4 regions of the Streptomyces sp. NPDC101393 genome follow, and region 3 is predicted to be linked to each of the others. Evidence: riboswitches for the same ligand, from Rfam matches in the RefSeq annotation. Region 3 holds a riboswitch; each other region holds the start of a gene.

The links. Region 3 has a riboswitch for cyclic di-AMP ahead of ACIRQ7_RS04465 (NlpC/P60 family protein). Riboswitches for the same ligand answer to the same signal wherever they lie in the genome.
Region 1: another riboswitch for cyclic di-AMP. It lies ahead of ACIRQ7_RS20355 (M23 family metallopeptidase); the one in region 3 lies ahead of ACIRQ7_RS04465 (NlpC/P60 family protein).
Region 2: another riboswitch for cyclic di-AMP. It lies ahead of ACIRQ7_RS26710 (transglycosylase family protein); the one in region 3 lies ahead of ACIRQ7_RS04465 (NlpC/P60 family protein).
Region 4: another riboswitch for cyclic di-AMP. It lies ahead of ACIRQ7_RS10010 (C40 family peptidase); the one in region 3 lies ahead of ACIRQ7_RS04465 (NlpC/P60 family protein).

Annotation. Positions count from the first base shown of each region.
Region 1 is NZ_JBIWNU010000006.1:116,449-121,082, reverse strand. It holds gene ACIRQ7_RS20365 (HPr family phosphocarrier protein) at 1-276, shown strand, start outside; gene ACIRQ7_RS20360 (GntR family transcriptional regulator) at 724-1,413, opposite strand; gene ACIRQ7_RS20355 (M23 family metallopeptidase) at 1,684-2,496, opposite strand; cyclic di-AMP (ydaO/yuaA leader) riboswitch at 2,509-2,665, opposite strand; gene ACIRQ7_RS20350 (M16 family metallopeptidase) at 2,918-4,285, opposite strand; gene ACIRQ7_RS20345 (M16 family metallopeptidase) at 4,324-4,634, opposite strand, start outside.
Region 2 is NZ_JBIWNU010000008.1:424,661-429,294, reverse strand. It holds gene ACIRQ7_RS26720 (septum formation initiator family protein) at 40-492, opposite strand; gene eno (phosphopyruvate hydratase) at 634-1,914, opposite strand; gene ACIRQ7_RS26710 (transglycosylase family protein) at 2,193-2,852, opposite strand; cyclic di-AMP (ydaO/yuaA leader) riboswitch at 2,860-3,029, opposite strand; gene ACIRQ7_RS26705 (transglycosylase family protein) at 3,291-4,319, opposite strand; gene ACIRQ7_RS26700 (cytochrome P450) at 4,594-4,634, opposite strand, start outside.
Region 3 is NZ_JBIWNU010000001.1:1,040,437-1,045,070, forward strand. It holds gene pcrA (DNA helicase PcrA) at 1-1,998, opposite strand, end outside; cyclic di-AMP (ydaO/yuaA leader) riboswitch at 2,295-2,481, shown strand; gene ACIRQ7_RS04465 (NlpC/P60 family protein) at 2,489-3,652, shown strand; gene ACIRQ7_RS04470 (hypothetical protein) at 3,812-4,165, opposite strand; gene ACIRQ7_RS04475 (NlpC/P60 family protein) at 4,517-4,634, shown strand, end outside.
Region 4 is NZ_JBIWNU010000003.1:25,090-29,723, forward strand. It holds gene ACIRQ7_RS10000 (ATP-dependent Clp protease proteolytic subunit) at 1-508, shown strand, start outside; gene ACIRQ7_RS10005 (hypothetical protein) at 515-823, shown strand; cyclic di-AMP (ydaO/yuaA leader) riboswitch at 1,140-1,305, shown strand; gene ACIRQ7_RS10010 (C40 family peptidase) at 1,309-1,782, shown strand; gene ACIRQ7_RS10015 (LysE family translocator) at 1,831-2,493, opposite strand; gene ACIRQ7_RS10020 (LysR family transcriptional regulator) at 2,567-3,484, shown strand; gene ACIRQ7_RS10025 (ATP-binding protein) at 3,494-3,922, opposite strand; gene ACIRQ7_RS10030 (helix-turn-helix domain-containing protein) at 4,196-4,634, shown strand, end outside.

The DNA.
Region 1 (4,634 bases), on a different contig from region 3:
GAGCGCCGCGTCAATGTCGGTTGGGCCGAGGGCCTGCACGCCCGCCCCGCCTCGATCTTCGTCCGTGCGGCCACCGCGGCCGGCGTCCCGATGACGATCGCCAAGGCTGAGGGCAACCCCGTCAACGCGGCCTCGATGCTCGCGGTTCTGGGCCTCGGCGCCCAGGGTGGCGAAGAGATCGTGCTGGCCTCCGACGCCGAAGGCGCCGAGGCCGCGCTCGACCGCCTGGCGAAGCTCGTCGCCGAGGGTCTCGAAGAGCTCCCCGAGACCGTCTGAGTCCTTCAGGACCACCCAGCTTCTGCGGCCCCGCAGCGGCGACCGGAAACGGCCGCCGCTGCGGGGCTTTTTCTGTCGCCGGGTGTGGTGACGTACGAAGGGGGCGGATCCGGGTGGGCGGTTCCTTGCGCGCGATTCGTTGCGCGCTTTGCTTGCACGCGTCGCTCGCACGCTTCCGCTACGCGCTTCGGCGGTGCGCTTCTGCAGTGCGCGAACGGGAACCCGCTCCCCCGCGATAAAACTCTCCGGGAAACCGGCCCCTGGGCACCCGCCATTCCCCGGCACGCACCCGGAATGCGGAATTCGCGCACTCCGCAACCGGAAATCCGGAAACGGAAAGCCGGACACCCGAAAGCGGAAAGGGGAAAGGGGAAAGGGGAACAGCCTATAGCTCGCCCCTCACATGCCCTCCGCCCATTCCGTATCTCTTTGTATACGGGGCGATTGTTAATGGCGGGCGCGCGCCGTGTTGACGGGTCGTTTCGCCTCCCTCACCCCGGCCGCGACGGGACGCCGCAACCTGTGGGCCGGAAGGGCGCTCTCGATGTGCGCCGCCATCAGGGAGCGCGCCCGCCCGGCGTCACCCCGCGCCACCGCGTCCAGCAGCGCACCGTGCTCGTCCCACGACTCGGCCACCCGCGCCGACGGCTCCACCGTGTACATCCACTCGATCTTGCGCCGCAGCTGGGTCAGCTGCGCCGTCAGACTGGGGCTGCCGGCCGCCTGGGCGAGCGTTTCGTGGAACCAGCCGTCCAGTTGGCGCAGATCCGCAGGGTGGCCGTGGCCGGATCGCTCGCGCCCCAGGCGCACCAGACCGCGCAGCACCTTGAGGTGCGCCGTGCTGCGCCGGACGGCCGCGCGGGCGGCGCCCAGCGGCTCCAGCAGGGCGCGGATCTCCAGGAGGTCGGCGGCCTCCTGCTCGGTGGGCTCGGCGACGCAGGCACCCGCGTGATGGCGGGTGGTGACGAAACCCTCGGACTGCAGGGTGCGCAGCGCCTCACGGACCGGCACCCGGGAGACGCCGTAACGCGCGGCCAGGATGTCCTCGATCAGCCGGCTCCCCGGCACGAGCGCGCCGGAGACAATGTCCTCGCGAATCGCCGTGCACACCGCATGCGCGGAAATATGGCCTCGCATCGTCCGTGCCTCCGCCGCAATCCCGGGAAATGGCCGCCGACCGGCGACTATTTCCGTGATTCTATTCGACCGGGACGGATTTTTGACGGGCTCCGGTTATTCATGGATATCTTTTGGCCAAGGGCGTGCGCCCACACACCTGCCGCTGCCGCGCGGCCGACCCGGCCTGCCCCCGATGAAGCCCCGCCGACGACGAAGCCCCGGCCGGGGCCGGGGCTTCGGGGCTTCGGGGGGACGTGCGGTGCGTGCGGTGCGTGCGGTGCGGGACCGTCAGACGTTGACGCCGTGTGCGCGCAGGTACGCGATCGGGTCGATGTCCGAGCCGTAGTCAGGGCCGGTGCGGGCCTCGAAGTGGAGGTGCGGTCCGGTGACGTTGCCGGTGGCGCCGGAGAGCGCGATCTGCTGCCCCGGGGTGACGCTCTGCCCGACCGAGACGGAGAACGACGACAGGTGGCCGTACTGGGTGTACGTACCGTCCTTCATCTTGATCACGACGTTGTTGCCGTACGCGCCCCCGTCGCCGGCCTCGACGACGGTGCCGGCGCCGACGGCGTGCACGGTGGTGCCGGAGGCGGCGTGGAAGTCGATGCCGGTGTGGCTACCGGAGGACCACAGTCCGCTGGAGGCCTGGTAGCCGGTGGAGACGTAGGAGCCGGCGACGGGCGCCACGAAGGTGTTGAGGCGCTTGCGCTCCTCCTCGCGGGCCGCGCGCTCCTTGGCCTCGCGCTCCTTCTTGGCCTTCGCCTCGGCCTTCTTCTTGGCCTCCTCGGCGCGCTGCTTGGCCATCTCGGCGACCTTGCGGGCCTCGGCCTCGGCCTTCGCCTGCGCGGCGGCGGCCTCGGCGTCCGCCTGCTGCGCGTCGGCCTGCGCGGCGATCCGGTCGGCGAGCTCGTCGCCCACCACGACGGCCTGCGTCAGGCCGGTGTCGTAGGTGGGTGCCTCGTCCGTGGCGGCCAGCGCCGGCGAGGCCACGGAGGCGACGACGCCGGAGGCCGCGAGGGTGGCTATGCCGGCGATGTTGCGGGTCGTACGAGCGGTGCGGCTCGCACGGCGGTGCTTCCCGGTGGCACGGGTGAACGCCATGTGCTGGCTTGTCCTTTCCTTCCTTCTCGCCTACCGGGTTAGCTGACGGGTTCGGAGCAGGAAGGTCTCCTACGGGCTCCTCCGAAGAGGGGTCCGATTCACCCCAGGGGACATGTGGGTCCCCGGCTCCCCTGGCTCGCGCCGTACGGGGACTCGGCGATGACTGTCCGGTGCCACGGTTGCGGCGTACGTCTGACGAACAGCCGGACTGACGCTAATCGGGACATCTTTCAATCGGCAAACAGAACCGTCTCTTTGTGCCGTACGCCACAGGAGCACCACGCAACCAGCCGCTGCATTCCGGACATAAAGGGGATCCCGTGGCGTCCATACGCCACGGGATCCCGAATAACCCGATATGACCAGGGGTCACCAGCGCCTGCCGGACCGTCTCTCCGGCCGCCGGCGCCCGCCCCAGGGGTCAGCCGCTGACGACCGTCACCTCGCCGATGCCCAGCGCCTTGACCGGCTCGGCGATCTGCGCCGCGTCGCCCACCAGGATCGTCACCAGCCGGTCCCCCGGGAAGGCGTTGACCGCGGCGGCGGTCGCCTCGACCGTGCCGGTGTCCACCAGCCGGGCGTACAACTGCGCCTGGAAGTCGTCCGGGAGGTGCTGCTCCACCTGGTCGGCGAGCGTGCCGGCCACGGCCGCGGCGGTCTCGTACTTCAGCGGCGCGACCCCGACGAGGTTCTGCACGGCCACATCCCGCTCGGCGTCCGTGAGGCCCTCCGCCGCCAGGGTGCGCAGCACCTTCCACAGGTCCTCCAGCGCCGGCCCGGTGGAGGCGGTGTCCACCGAGCCGCTGATGGCGAGCATCGCGGCGCCCGTGCCGTCGTCGGAGGAGCGCAGCACCTGGCCGAAGGCGCGCACCCCGTAGGTGTAGCCCTTCTCCTCGCGCAGCACCCGGTCCAGACGGGAGGTGAGGGTGCCGCCCAGGCAGTACGTGCCGAGCACCTGCGCGGGCCAGACACGGTCGTGGCGGTCGGCCCCGATGCGGCCCAGGAGCAGCTGCGTCTGGACGGCGCCGGGGCGGTCCACGATCACCACCCGGCCGGTGTCGTCGGCGGTGATCGGCGACGGCTTCAGCGGCTCGGCGGTGGAGCCGGTCCACGCGCCGAGGGTGTCGGCGAGCGCCCCGTCCCGGTCGACGCCGGTGAAGTCGCCGACGATCACGGCGGTGGCCGTCGCGGGCCGCACATGGGCGTCGTAGAAGGCGCGGACGGCCGCGGCGTCGATGCGCTCGACGGTCTTCTCGGTGCCCTGACGGGGCCGCGACATCCGGGACGTGGCCGGGAACAGCTCCTTCGAGAGCGCCATCGCCGCACGCCGCGCCGGGTTGGCGAGCTCGTGCGGGATCTCGTCGAGACGGTTGCGAACCAGCCGCTCGACCTCGCTCTCGGGGAAGGCAGGGGCACGCAGCGCGTCGGCGAGCAGGCCGAGCGCGCGGCCGAGGCGGGATGCCGGCACCTCGAGGGAGACCCGCAGCCCGGGGTGGTCGGCGTGTGCGTCGAGGGTGGCGCCGCAGCGCTCCAGCTCGGCGGCGTACTCCTCCGCGTCGTGCTTGTCGGTGCCCTCGGACAGCGCCCGCGCCATGATCGTGGCGACGCCGTCCAGACCCTCCGGCTCGGCCTCCAGGGGCGCGACGAGGTTGATCTCGACGGCGACGACCTGCTGGCCGGGGCGGTGGCTGGTCAGGAGGGTGAGCCCGTTGGCGAGTTGGCCGCGCTCGGGGGCCGGGAAGGCCCACGGCTTGGGCGCGCCGCCCCGGGGCTGGGGGTGGAAGTCCATGGTGCTCACGGGGGATTCCGCGCCGGCGGTGAGGTCGCTCACTGGGCCGCCTCCTCTGCGTTGTGGTCAGTGGTCCCGGCAGCCGCGTCGGCCGGTTCGGTGGGCTCGTAGACGAGCACCGCGCGGTTGTCGGGGCGCAGCCGGGCCTTGGCGACCGCCTGCACCTCCTGCGGGGTGATCTCCAGGACGCGGTGTACGGCGCTCAGCGCGAGCTGAGGGTCGCCGAACAGGACCGCGAAGCGGCACAGTTCGTCGGCCCGGCCGCTGACCGTCGCCAGGCGGTCCAGCCATTCGCGCTCCAACTGGGCCTGCGCGCGCTCCATCTCCTCCGGGGTCGGACCCTCGGCGG
Region 2 (4,634 bases), on a different contig from region 3:
GAGGGGGCGGGAGTGCGGTGCGGAATCCCGGCGTACGGGCTACCGCTTGTCGGCGGAGTCGACGCCGTCCCACAGGTTCTCGTACCAGGGGCGCTGTGCCGTCGGCGGCCCCTTCTTCGCTGTGGCCGTGCCGGAACCGTCCTGGACGATGTATCCGGTCTCCCCCGGCGCGACGAAGTGCAGATGCCGCCGGGCCTGCTGCCGGACGTACTCCGGATCCTGCCAGCGGGACTTCTGGTCGCGCAGCCGGTCCAGCTCCCGGCCGGCGGTCTCGGCTTCGCGACGCTGGTCGGTGATGTCCGAACGCTGCGAGATGTACTGCCTTATGGGATAGGCGAGCGCGACGACGAGCGAGCACATCACCATGGCCAGCAGCGCGGCGCGTCCGGTGAGGCGGTTGCGGCGGGGCTGCCGGGCACGGTAGACCCGGGCGGCCGCCTGCTCTCCGAGCGCCTTGAGCCGGGTCGCGGTCGAGAACCGGTCCGCGGGCACATCGCCTCCCCTGTGTCGCCGGCTTGAGAACCTACGCGGGGGCCCTGCTCCGTGCCGAGCTCTTCGGAAGCAAAGCCGTCCCCGGCAACGGTACGGGACCGTTGCCGGGGACGCTTCGAGGTGCGGCGGAGCCGCTGCCGATCAGCTCTTGAAGCGCGGGAACGCGGAGCGGCCGGCGTAGACCGCGGCGTCGTCGAGGATCTCCTCGATGCGCAGCAGCTGGTTGTACTTGGCGACGCGCTCGGAGCGGGCCGGGGCGCCGGTCTTGATCTGGCCGCAGTTGGTGGCGACGGCGAGGTCGGCGATGGTGACGTCCTCGGTCTCACCGGAGCGGTGCGACATCATGCACTTGAAGCCGTTGCGCTGGGCCAGCTCGACGGCGTCCAGGGTCTCGGTCAGCGAGCCGATCTGGTTGACCTTCACCAGCAGCGCGTTGGCGGAGTTCTCCTCGATGCCGCGGGCCAGGCGCTCGGGGTTGGTGACGAAGAGGTCGTCACCGACGAGCTGCACCTTGGCGCCGAGCTTCTCGGTGATGACGTTCCAGCCGGCCCAGTCGTCCTCGAACAGCGGGTCCTCGATGGACACGAGCGGGTAGTCCGCGACGAGGCCCTCGTAGTACTCGGTCATCTCGGCGGCCGAGCGGTTCTTGCCCTCGAAGGCGTACGAGCCGTCCTTGTAGAACTCGGAGGCGGCGACGTCCAGCGCGAGCGCGATGTCCTGGCCCGGGGCGTAACCGGCCTGCTTGATGGCCTCGAGGATCAGGTCGAGGGCCTCGCGGTTGGAGCCCAGGTTCGGGGCGAAGCCGCCCTCGTCGCCGAGACCGGTGGAGAGGCTGCGCTCCTTCAGGACCTTCTTGAGGGTGTGGTAGACCTCGGCGCCCCAGCGCAGCGCCTCGGAGAAGGACTCCGCGCCGATCGGGGCGATCATGAATTCCTGGATGTCGACGTTGGAGTCGGCGTGCGACCCACCGTTGAGGATGTTCATCATCGGGACGGGCAGGACGTGCGCGTTCGGGCCACCGAGGTAGCGGAACAGCGGGAGGTCACTGGCCTCGGAGGCGGCGTGCGCGACGGCGAGGGAGACGCCGAGGATGGCGTTGGCGCCGAGCGAGCCCTTGTTGTCCGTGGCGTCCAGGTCGAACATCGCCTGGTCGATCAGCCGCTGCTCGGTCGCGTCGTAGCCGACGAGCTCCGGGCCGATCTGCTCGATGACGGCCAGGACGGCCTTCTCCACGCCCTTGCCCTGGTAACGGCTCGGGTCGCCGTCGCGGAGCTCGATGGCCTCGAAGGCGCCGGTCGAGGCGCCGGACGGCACGGCGGCACGGCCCGTGCTGCCGTCGTCGAGGCCGACCTCGACCTCGACCGTGGGATTACCTCGCGAGTCGAGAATTTCGCGGGCTACGACGACGTCGATGGACGGCACGTTGTCTCCTTCGTGGGTGTCTGGAGTTGCAGCACGAGCCTAACGGGCTCGGGCCGATCCGCTTGCCCTCGGCCCGCTCAGCGGGACGAAAAGAGGCCCAAAGGCCCAGTTCACAGGGCGTATGGCGCATTGTTCGCGGAACGGGAAATCTCGAACTGAGCGGCCGGTCACGGGGCTGCGGGGCGCGCGGCCCGGGGAACGGAGAAGCCCCGCCCGGCGCGTCGGGGGTCGCGCCGGGCGGGGCCGTCTCACGGGGTCCCGATGAGGGGGACGACGGCTCAGACGTTGAGCTGCTGGCCGGGGAAGATCAGGTTCGGGTTGCCGCCGATGACGGACTTGTTCTCCGAGTAGACGGACTTCCAGTCCTTGCCGTGCGCCTTGGCGATCTTGGCGAGGGTGTCGCCGGCCTTCACGGTGTAGTTGCCGGAACTGTTGGACTTCTTCGGCGCGGGGGTCCGCTCGGGCGCCGGGGCCTCCTTGGCCTCGGGCTTGGCCGGGGCCTCCTGCTTCGGCGCGGAGTCGGTCTTCGCGTCGTTGCCGGAGGTGTCGACGTCGGCGGCGGGGCCACCGGAGGTCAGGTTGCCGGCGCCGGCGCAGGACCAGGCACCCGGGCCCTGGATGGCGAGGAGCTTCTCGGCGGCGGCTATCTGCTGGCTCTTGGTGGCCAGGTCGGCGCGGGCGGCGTACTGGGTACCACCGGCGGCGGCCCAGCTGGAGTTCGAGAACTGCAGGCCACCGTAGTAGCCGTTACCGGTGTTGATCGACCAGTTGCCGCCGGACTCGCACTGGGCGACCTGGTCCCAGGTGGAGACGGAGGCGGCGGAGGCGGAAGTGGCGCCCATCAGCGGGACGGCCACGGCGGCACCGGCGATACCCGCGAGGGTGGCGACGCGGACGGCCTTGGACGGACGACGGTGCTTGCCCTTGATGATCAGCATGGTTCGTTCGTTTCCTCACCGACGCCTACGAGGTGAGCTGTCGGGTTCGGGCCATGTGAGTTGCCCGGCCGTGTGTGCATGACACATGGCTTCACCCCAAGCCGGTTGACCCGCTTTCGCGGGTGGGGCCGGCACTTACCTTGGGTCCCCCGCTCCTGCCTTCGGCGCTTGCGCGTCGACTGCCTCCGACCGCCGGCAGGATTCGGCGATGCGATCGAAGGGCCCGCTTTGGCGAGCGGTCCTGACGTTAAGCAGGAACCCCCTTGGTGTTCAAACCCCACCTTCTGAACCAAGTTGACCCTTTTTGATCACGGGTTGCTCACATTTCCGCAGGTGGCACCCGGTATCGAATCGGGCGGCAGGTCGGACACCACGCCCCGGAACGAGATCCATGTCTCACTTTCCTCAAATGGGGCGAAGGTGTCCGAACTCCCCTTCTCAGTTCCCCAGATTGAGCAGCTGCCCCGGGTGGATCAGGTCCGCGTCGTCGCCGACGACGTCCTCATTGCGGTCGTACAGCGCGGTCCACCCGCCGGCCAGCTCATGGCGCTCGGCGATGGCTGACAGGCTGTCACCCGCACGCACGGTGTACTCGCCGTCGGCCGGCTCCGTGCGGTGCGCGTCGTCGCCGCGCGAGGCGTGCCGGCCCGACGGCCGGTCCTCGTCGCCCGAGCCGCCCGCGTCCGCGTCGCCCCGGCCGGCGCTCTTGCCGTCGCTCTTGTCCTCATCGGCGTCGTCGCTGCCGCCGCGGTGCTTGCCCTTGGTGGGTGTCTCGCTCGGCTCGCGGTCGGCGGAGCCGGAGTCGGAGGGCGAACCGCTCTCCCCGTCACCACGACCGCTGTCTTCCCCGCGGTCGTCCCCGCGGTCGCTGCCGTCGGTCCGGTCCCCGCGGTGGTCGCCCTCGTCGTCGCCCGGCGTCGCGGAGTCGGAGGGCTCGTCCGCCTCGGGCGCGTCGGAGGAGTCCGTGGGGTCGGTCGGTTCGAACGGGTCCGAGGCCTCCGGCGCGGGCGTCCCGTCGGAGGTGTCCGACGGGTCGGGGTCGTCGGACGACGAACCGGACGGGTCCCAGGGGTTCGAGGAGTCGTCGGTGTCCGAGGACTCCGACGGGTCGGGACGCGGGCTGCTGGTGCCGCCCGGGTCGACGCTCGGCGCGCGGCCGTCCTGGGTCAGCCCGGCGTTCACCGCGCAGCTCGGCCAGGCATCGGGGCCGAGGTCGTCGAGGATCGCCTCGGCCACGGATATCTGCTGGGAGCGGCTGGCGTAGTCGGGGCGCGAGGCGTAGGTCGCGCCGCCGTGGTCGTCCCACATGTCCTGCGTCAGCTGCAGGCCGCCGTAGAAGCCGTTGCCCGAGGCCGAGCTCCACACCCCGCCGCTCTCGCACTGGGCGACGCGGTCCCAGGTGGCGGTGTCGGCGGCGTGTGCGCTGCCCGCGCCGAGCAGGGGCAGCGCGATGGCCGAGCCGGTCACTCCCGCCGTGACAAAGATGGCCGGTGCTTGACGGGGGCGCCGGTGTCGGCCGTTCCCGGAACGCATGCGGTTGCCTTTCGAGCGGCGGTTGAGTTGTCCGTACGCCGATGCGCGGAACGCACCGTTGGACGGGTGCATCGTGCCATCGCTTCGGCCGATCGGGTGAAGCATGTCGATCGTGGGTGGAAAGGTAGCCGGGGTTACGGGTAGTCACAAGCCGGTGTAGTGGAGATCACGTAAAGGTCACGCGTCAGGAGGTTTGCCTGATGGCGCATCAGTCGTCGTCGGTCTGCGGGCCCCTCGGCGCGGGGGTGA
Region 3 (4,634 bases):
CTCCTCCAGCTCCTTGGTCTGTCCCAGCGAGCGCATGTGCGGGAAGACGCCGTCCTCCAGGCCCGTCAGGAAGACGACGGGGAATTCGAGGCCCTTGGCGGTGTGCAGCGTCATCAGGGTGACGACGCCGCTGCCGTCCTCCTCCTCGTCCGGGATCTGGTCGGAGTCGGCGACGAGGGCGACCTGTTCGAGGAAGTCGGAGAGGGTGCCGGGACTCTCCTCGCCGCGGTCCTGCTCGAACTCCAGGGCCACGGCGGCGAGTTCCTGGAGGTTCTCGATGCGGGTCTCGTCCTGCGGGTCGGTGGAGGCCTGCAGCTCGGCGAGATAGCCGGTGCGCTCCAGGACCGCCTCCAGGACGGTCGCGGGGCCCGCGCCGGATTCGACGATGGTGCGGAGCTCCTCCATCAGGACGTTGAACCGCTTGACGGCGTTGGCGGAGCGCGCGGCCATGCCGTACGCCTCGTCGACCCGGCGCAGCGCCTGCGGGAAGGTGATCTTCTCGCGCAGGGACAGGGCGTCGATCATCGCCTCGGCGCGGTCGCCGATGCCGCGCTTGGGGACGTTCAGAATCCGGCGCAGCGGGACGGTGTCCTCCGGGTTGGAGAGGACCCGCAGGTAGGCGAGGACGTCGCGGACCTCCTTGCGCTCGTAGAAGCGCACGCCGCCGACGACCTTGTAGGGCAGCCCGACCCGGATCAGGATCTCTTCGAAGACGCGGGACTGGGCGTTGGTGCGGTAGAAGACGGCGACGTCGCCGGCCCTGGCGTCGCCGGCGTCGGTCAGCCGGTCGATCTCGTCGGCGACGAACTGGGCCTCGTCGTGCTCGGTGTCGGCGACATAGCCGGTGATCTTGGGGCCGGCGCCGGCGTCCGTCCAGAGGTTCTTGGGGCGGCGGTTCTCGTTGCGCTCGATGACGGCGTTGGCGGCGGAGAGGATCGTCTGCGAGGAGCGGTAGTTCTGCTCCAGGAGGATCGTCGTCGCGTCCGGGTAGTCCTCCTCGAACTGGAGGATGTTGCGGATCGTGGCGCCGCGGAAGGCGTAGATCGACTGGTCGGCGTCGCCGACGACGCACAGCTCGGCGGCGGACTCATGGGGGCCGACCAGCTCGCGTACGAGGGTGTACTGCGCGTGGTTGGTGTCCTGGTATTCGTCGACGAGGACGTGCCGGAAGCGGCGGCGGTAGTGCTCGGCGACATCCGGGAAGGCCTGGAGGAGATGGACCGTCGTCATGATGATGTCGTCGAAGTCCAGGGCATTGGCCTCGCGCAGCCGCGACTGGTACATCGCGTACGCCTGGGCCAGGGTCTTCTCGAAGCCGTCGGCCGCGGTGCCGGCGAAGTCCTCCTCGTCGATGAGCTCGTTCTTGAGGTTGGAGATCTTCGCGCTGAAGGACTTGGGCGGGAAGCGCTTGGGATCGAGGTCCAGGTCCCGGCAGACGAGCGCCATCAGCCGCTTGGAGTCGGCGGCGTCGTAGATCGAGAACGACGAGGTGAAGCCGAGCTTCTTCGACTCGCGGCGCAGGATGCGGACACAGGCGCTGTGGAAGGTCGAGACCCACATGGCGTTGGCGCGCGGTCCGACCAGCTCCTCGACGCGCTCCTTCATCTCGCCCGCGGCCTTGTTCGTGAAGGTGATCGCGAGGATCTGGCCGGGGTGGACATGGCGCGAGCCGAGCAGATGCGCGATGCGGTGGGTCAGCACCCGGGTCTTTCCGGAACCGGCGCCGGCGACGATGAGCAGCGGGCCGCCGGTGTGCACCACGGCGGCCTTCTGTTCGTCGTTGAGCCCGTCGAGGAGCGCCGCGGGATCGACGGCCGGGCGGGGGGCGCCGTCGCGGTAGTACGGCTCCCTGGGCGCGGGCGCGTCGAAAGCGCCGCCGAAGAGGTCGGCCGGCACCTCCTCCGCGGGCGGGCCGTGCTCGTCCTCGGGAGGGGGCGGGGGCTCCTCACCCTTGGGGCCGAGGTCCGCCAGGAAGCTGTCGTCAAAGAGGCTGCTCATCGCCCACCGAGTCTAGAGCGCCCCACTGACAGCCCGCGCCGGAGTCGCCGATACCGGTCGCGGACGTGGAGAGGCGCCGTCTGCCGGAGCGGACAAGGGGGGTTCACCGTCCGGAACCGGCCGCACCGCTCTCCGTCACGTAACCGAATCCGACATCTGGCGCAAGTGCCCCCGCATCGCGTTCAGGTCACGAAAAGGTTTCGGGCAAATCGAACATCAGCCTTCACAGGAGCCACACGAGTTGGCTACCGTGCACGCTCAGGCAGCCCGCATCCCCGCGGACGAAAGCGTCAGCACGGGCCGCCACGCCGAGTCCGTTCCTGCCACGAAGGCAGCCGGAGCCGGGGACCCACCAGCACCACCGGGGTGAATCGATCCGTACAGCCGTCGCCAGCGGCGGTACGGACCGTAGGGCAAGCCTTCCGTCAGCGACACCCGCCCGAACCCGACAGCTAACCCGGTAGGCGGTCCACGGAAGGAGTCGCCGGCCTTGGCGTCGCATCGCAAGCCGCGCACCCGCGTACTCACCTCGCCCGGAAGCCGTCGTACGGCCGCCGGGCTCACCACTGCTGCCCTCGCCTCGGTCACGCTGCTCTCGCAGTCCGCCGATGCGGCCCCCAGGGCGCCCAAGCCCGGCATCGAAGAGGTCAAGAAGAAGGTCGACGACCTGTACCACCAGGCCGAGGTGGCAACGGAGAAGTACAACGCCACCAAGGAGAACGCCGACGAGCAGCGCGACAAAGTCAACGGCCTTCTCGACGCCGCGGCGAAGCGTGCCGACAAGATGAACGAGTCCCGGCGCCAGCTGGGGACCTACGCCGCCGCGCAGTACCGCACCGGCGGCATGAACCCGACCGCGCAGCTGATGCTCGCCAAGGACCCGCAGCAGTTCTTCGACCGCAGCCACCTGATGGAGCGGCTGACCGGCCGGCAGAAGCAAGCCGTCAGCGACTATCAGGAGCAGCAGTCGGCGGCGGCGCACCAGCGCGCCGAGGCGACCCGCAGCCTGGAGCGGCTGCAGGATTCGCAAGTGTCGCTGAAGGAGTCCAAGGCGTCGGTCCAGGGCAAGCTCGCCGAGGCCCGGCAGCTGCTGTCCCGGCTGACCGCCCAGGAGAAGGCGCGCCTCGCGCAGTTGGAGCGCGAGAAGGAGGCGGAGGCCAAGCGCAAGGCCCAGGAGCAGGCCGAGAAGGAGCGCAAGCAGCGCGAGGCGGACCAGAAGCGGCAGGGCGGCGGACCGGGCGACGGTTCCTCGGACGGCTCGGCCGGCGGGTCCGGCGGCGGTTCGACCGGCGACGGCCAGACCTCCTCCAAGGCCGCGAAGGCGCTCGCCTTCGCCCGTGCCCAGATGGGCAAGCCGTACGTCTGGGGCGCGACCGGCCCCAACTCCTTCGACTGCTCGGGTCTGACGCAGGCGGCGTGGAAGGCGGCCGGGGTCGATCTGCCGCGGACGACCTGGGATCAGGTGAAGACCGGCGAGCGGGTGGCCACCAAGAATCTGCAGCCGGGTGACCTGGTCTTCTTCTACGACGACATCAGTCACGTCGGGATGTACATAGGCGGCGGCAAGATGATCCACGCTCCGAAACCGGGCGCCAGCGTCCGCGAGGAGTCGATCTACTACATGCCGATATACGGGAGCGTCCGCCCGGCCTGAGGGCCCGCCCGCTCCACGGGGGCCGCGCTCCCGCGGCCTCCCCCTGAGTCCACCCCCCACACGGCCACCCCCCACGGCCACCCCCCACAGGCCACCGCGCGGTCATCGCCTCCGGAGTCCGGAGTGCGCCGACCGCGCGGTGTGCCGTTTTTGGGGTCCTCAGGTCCAGAGGACCGCGATGAAGATGTTGGCGACCGTGAGCAGGCCGACGGCGCCGAAGAGCGCCTTGTCGACCTTCTCCTCGTCCCGCTTGACGTAGACCAGCGCCAGGATGACCACCAGGACGGCCAGCTTGATGCCGATCTTGAGGTTGTTGACCGGATGGTCGTCGGCCTGGTTGAGGCCGACGAGAACGATGCCGGTGACCAGCATCGTCAGCGCGCCGTGCAGCATGGCCGGCACGAAGCGGGCGCCGCCGGCGCTCATGGCCTTCATCTGGGTCAGGAAGCCGCCCAGCAGGGAGGCGATGCCGATGATGTGCAGACCGACGAAGATATTGGTTACTACGTCCATAGTGCTGGATCGTATCCGCCGCATAGCACGGGCCTTCAGGCAGGGCGCCCGCAATCGCCGCATCGGTCAGGACATGCCGGTCCCGGGCCTCGCCGGCGGTGACCGGGCGAGCATTCACGTAACGGAAGCGGCCGAAAGCGACCAGTGCCGGGCAAGTGAAGGCTCCTTGGTGACACCCAGGTTTAGCGTCCTCCTCCAGGCGGCCGACTCCCCGCCGTTGCCGGCATCCGTCCGGTGACGGATCGGACGCCGTGCCGGGCCCGGCGGTGGCCCGCCCCCTTGCCAGGGGCCGCCGCCGGGCCCCTCGGGACCACGGACCAGCCGGGCCATGCACGGCCCGCAGGGAAGGAAGTGACGGCCCCAGTGGCGTCGCACCGCAGGACCACGCAGCATCCGCTCGCCCCGTTCGCGCTGCCCGGCGTCGGCGCCCGGACCGCACGCACGGCCCGTACGGCCGCCACCCTGGCCC
Region 4 (4,634 bases), on a different contig from region 3:
CGTCGACGACGCCGCGGCCAACGACGTGATGGCCCAGTTCATGCATCTCGAACACGCCGCGCCCGACCAGGACATCTCGCTCTACATCAACTCTCCCGGCGGCTCGTTCACCGCGATGACCGCCATCTACGACACGATGCGCTTCGTCTCCTGCGACATCGAGACCGTCTGCCTGGGCCAGGCCGCCTCCGCCGCGGCGGTCCTGCTGGCCGCCGGCGCCCCCGGAAAGCGGCTGGCCCTGCCGGGCGCCCGGGTCCTCATCCATCAGCCCTCGTTCGGCGAACCGGTGCAGGGCCAGGCCACCGATCTGCAGATCAAGGCGGACGAACTGCTGCGCACCCGCGCCCTGCTGGAAGAGATGCTGGCGCGGCACACCGGGCAGTCCCGCGAACGGATCGCGGCCGACATCGAGCGCGACACGATCTTCGACGCCCCGGCCGCCAAGGAATACGGCCTGATCGACGCGCTCACCCGTACCCGCAAGCAGCCGTCGCCCGGCGCGCGGTGAGCCCGGATGCTACCCCCCGAACTGCCGCCGCTGCCCGCGCTGACGCGGGCCGAGGGAGATCTCATCGACCGCTATCTGGAGGTGATCGACCTGCTCGGCCGCATCAACCCGGCCCGTTGCGACGGCACCTACAGCAGCCTGCGGGCCGCCCAGGCCCTGGTCGGCAGAGCCACCGCGCTGCGTGATGCGCTGACCGTGATGCACGACCGCGGCGAGAGTGAACTGCATGCGGCGACACTGACCCGCGCGCTGCGGGTCTTGGGCGGTGAACGCCGCACCCGCCTGCTGACGGTCCCGGCGCCGCCCGACATCTGAGGCGACACAGTCCCGTCCGGCCCGCACGTACGGCGTAGCGTCCGTGCCTGCCATATGGGGGCGGCGAATTGCGTTGGGCGCACGCACTTCGTGCGGCACTTCATGTTTCGCCGCTGGTCCCGGGGCCGGAAGCCCCCTTCGAACTACCCCAAAAGGGACGTTTGTAACCAATCAGCCCAAATGTGGCGAATCTCACATAGGGCATTTTCAACTCGGATTTCGGGTGCGCGGTGCGTAACGATCCCTCCGACGACAAGACCCCGCCACAGCGACGGGGCGGTCCGGACGGGCGCCTTATCCTGCCGCCGTCCCGGATGTCCGGTCGACGCTGATGGATCGGCAGGAGCGGAGGACCCGAGCACGACGGGGCCACGGCCGCCACGGCCGACGGGCTCCTTGGGGTGAAGCCGTACGCAAGGCCGGGCATCTTCGCCTGCCCGAACCCGACAGGTCATCCTTCGCAGGCGGCTGACGAAGGGTCGCGCATGACCATGCGCATGTATGTGCCGAATCTGCTGGCACGAGCCGGCATCGTTTCCGCCCTCACCCTGGCCACCGTCGCGGGCACCACACTCGCCCCAGGAGGGACCACGGGCGCCGACGCGGCAGCCGTATCGGCCAAGGCGCTGCGGATCGCCGCCTCCAAAGAGGGCTCCCCCTACCAGTACGGCGCCATAGGACCACGCCGCTTCGACTGTTCGGGGCTGATGCTGTATTCGTTCCGGCGGGCGGGCAAGGCCCTGCCCCGTACGGCGACCGGTCAGTACCGTCGCACCCGGCACGTGCCGGCCGGCTCCCGCAGAACCGGTGACCTGGTCTTCTTCCATGCGGGCAAGGGCATTTACCACGTCGGCATCTACGCGGGCAGCAGCCAGGTCTGGCATGCGCCGAAGCCGGGCACCGTGGTGCGGCTGGAGAAGATCTGGAGCCGCTCGGTGTCGTACGGACGGGTCGGCTGACCGTACGGGCGGCGGGGCGTGCGGTGCTGACGGCGCGGGCGCCGGTCATCAGGCCAGCGCCAACTCCACCAGGAGGACGCCGCCCAGCACGGTCAGCAGCGCGCCCGTCGTGGCCTCCAGTGCGCGGGCGACCGTGGGGCGACGCAGCAGGCTGCCCAGCCGGTCGACGAGGAGGGCGACGGCGGGGAACCACACCAGGGCCATGGCGACGACCATCGTTGCCAGCAGCAAGGTGCGGGGCAGCGCGGGCCGGTCCGCGGGAACGAACTGCGGGAGCAGGCTGAGGAAGAGCACCGGCGCCTTGGGGTTGAGCGCATTGGCCAAAAAGCCCTGGCGCAGGCTCGCCGCGGTGCCGAGGCGGTGCGCCGGCACCGCGGCGTCCCCGCCGTCCTGCCCGGCGGACTCGGCGTCCCCGCTTGCCGCCGGGCGGCGGGCCGCCGCGATCAGCGCGCGCGACCCCAGGTACAACAGGTAGCCTCCGCCGAGGAGTTGGACCGCACCGAAGAGCGCGGGTACGGCGACGAGGACGGCCGCGAGCCCGGCCACCGCGAGCGCCGTGTGCACCAGCAGTCCGCCCGCGACGCCGACCGCGGCGGCCACCCCCGCCCGGCGCGAGTCGAGGGCGTTGCGCACCACGACCGCGAAGTCCGCGCCCGGCATGGCGACCATGCCCGCGGCGACTCCGGAAAAGGCGATCAGCTGTCCGTCCATGCAGCCAGCTTCGCCGGTCGGAGCCTTTAATGGGTATTGGCAATCTTCTTGGTCTGCCTGAAGAGGTTCTTATATGTACGACCCCACGCGGCTCGCTGCTCTGGTGGCGGTGGCGGAGGCCGGGTCGATCACCCGCGCCGCCGCCCGGCTGGGCTACACCGCGCCCGCGCTCTCGCAGCAGCTCGCCAAGCTGGAGCGGGAGGCCGGGGCGGCACTGCTGGTGCGCCACCACCGGGGCGCGCGGCTGACCGCGGCCGGGGAGCTGCTGCTCGTACGGGCCCGGCGGGTGCTGGACGAGCTGGATCTCGCCCGGCACGAGCTGTCCCGGCTGACGGGGCTGTCCGGTGGCCGGCTGCGGGTGGGCACGTTCATGACCGCCGGGACGCATCTGCTGCCGCCCGCGCTCAGCTCGTTCCGGCGGGCGCACCCCGATGTGGAGCTGAGCGTCACGGAGTACGTACCGCCGCTGGGGACGGCTGCGGTGGCGCTCGGCGAGGTGGATCTGGCGCTGACGCATGCGTATGTGCCGGGCGAGGTGTCGTCCGTCCCGGACGGGGTGCGGCTGGAGCCGCTGCTGACCGAGGAGCTGGTGCTCGTGACGGCCCCCGGGCACGCCCTCTCGGCGGGGAGCGGGCGGCTGCCGCTGGCCGCACTCGACGGGCAGCCGCTGGTCAGCATGGCGCCGGCCAACCCCAACCGGCGCGAGGTGGAGGAGGCGCTGGCGGCGGCCGGGGCGAGCGTGGCGGTGCGCTGTGAATCGCCGAGCTACGCGGTGGTGTGTGCGCTGGTGAGTGCGGGGCTCGGGGTGGCGGTGGTGCCGGAGATGATGGCCACCGGCTCGGTGACCCCGCTGGGGATCCGCCACCTGGACCGGGCCGAGCTGCACCGTACGATCTCGATCGCCTACCGCCCCGGCGGCGGCACCCCGGCGGCCGACACCCTGCGGGCCCTGCTGCACGGGGCGTTCACCCGGCACTCCCCCGCGCAGTGACGCGCGCGCTCAGGGCAGCACGAGGGTCCACGGCATCGCGATCCACACGGTCTTCCCGCCGGACGCGGTGGGCACGACCGTGAGCCGCCCGCCGGATTCCGCGGCGAGGAAGCGGATGATGACCATGCCCCGGCCGTTGTCCTGCTGAACCGCGGCCGGCAGCCGTTGGGGCCAGCGCGGACAGCTGTCGGTGACGCCGATGCGCAGCTGCTCATCGCGCTCCAGCCGCATGTCGACGGTGAACGTCGGTGACTGCCCGAAGGTGTGCTGGACGGCGTTGGTCGCGAGTTCGGAGACGATCAGGCGGACGGCGTCGGCGGTCCCGGTGTCGGCCGGCAGGCCCCATTCGCCGAGCACTCGCAGTACATGTCTTCGCGCGACGATGACCGAGGCCGGGTCGCTCGGCAGTGTGAGTGAGGATTCCTGGTGGTCTGCCATCGCGACGCCGTCCCTTTCCCGCCGAGGTCCGATTCCGGCGCATCCGCCGGGAAATCGAGATGCCGGTCGGGACACCGTTTCGGCCTCGGAATACTGCTTTGCGCCAGAGTGCCACCCAAGCTGCCGGTGTGGTGGTCGATCCACCAAGATATATATAAATCTGTCGCTCGAAGCGGTGAACTCTGCTACGCGAGAACGTATTTGAGCGCACGGATCCGAAACCAGGACCGACGCCGGAACCCACGCGCGAGGCTTCCCTCGCCAGGAGGCTGTATGCACAACGGAATCGCGGTGCGCCGCCGCAAATTGGGCGCGGAGTTACGGCGCCTGCGGTCCCTCACCGGGCTCACCAGCGGTGAGGCGGCCCGGCTGATGGGCTGGCACCAGTCGAAGGTCAGCCGCATCGAAACCGGCCGCAGCGGGCTGCGCCCCTCCGACGCGGAGCGATTACTCGACGCGTACGGCGTGACCGACGACGCGCTGCGCACGCTCCTCACGGCGCTGTGCGGGCGCGGCGCACGCGGCGCCCGCACAGCGGCCCGCCGGGAGTGGTGGCACGCCTACGGCGAGCTGCTGCCGCCCGCCTACCGCGATTTCCTCAGTCTGGAGGCGGAGGCCGCACACGCCCGTACCCTGGAGACGATGGTGGTTCCCGGGCTGCTGCAGACCCCCGACTACGCCCGTGCGGCCACCGCCGCCGCGCTGACCGGGC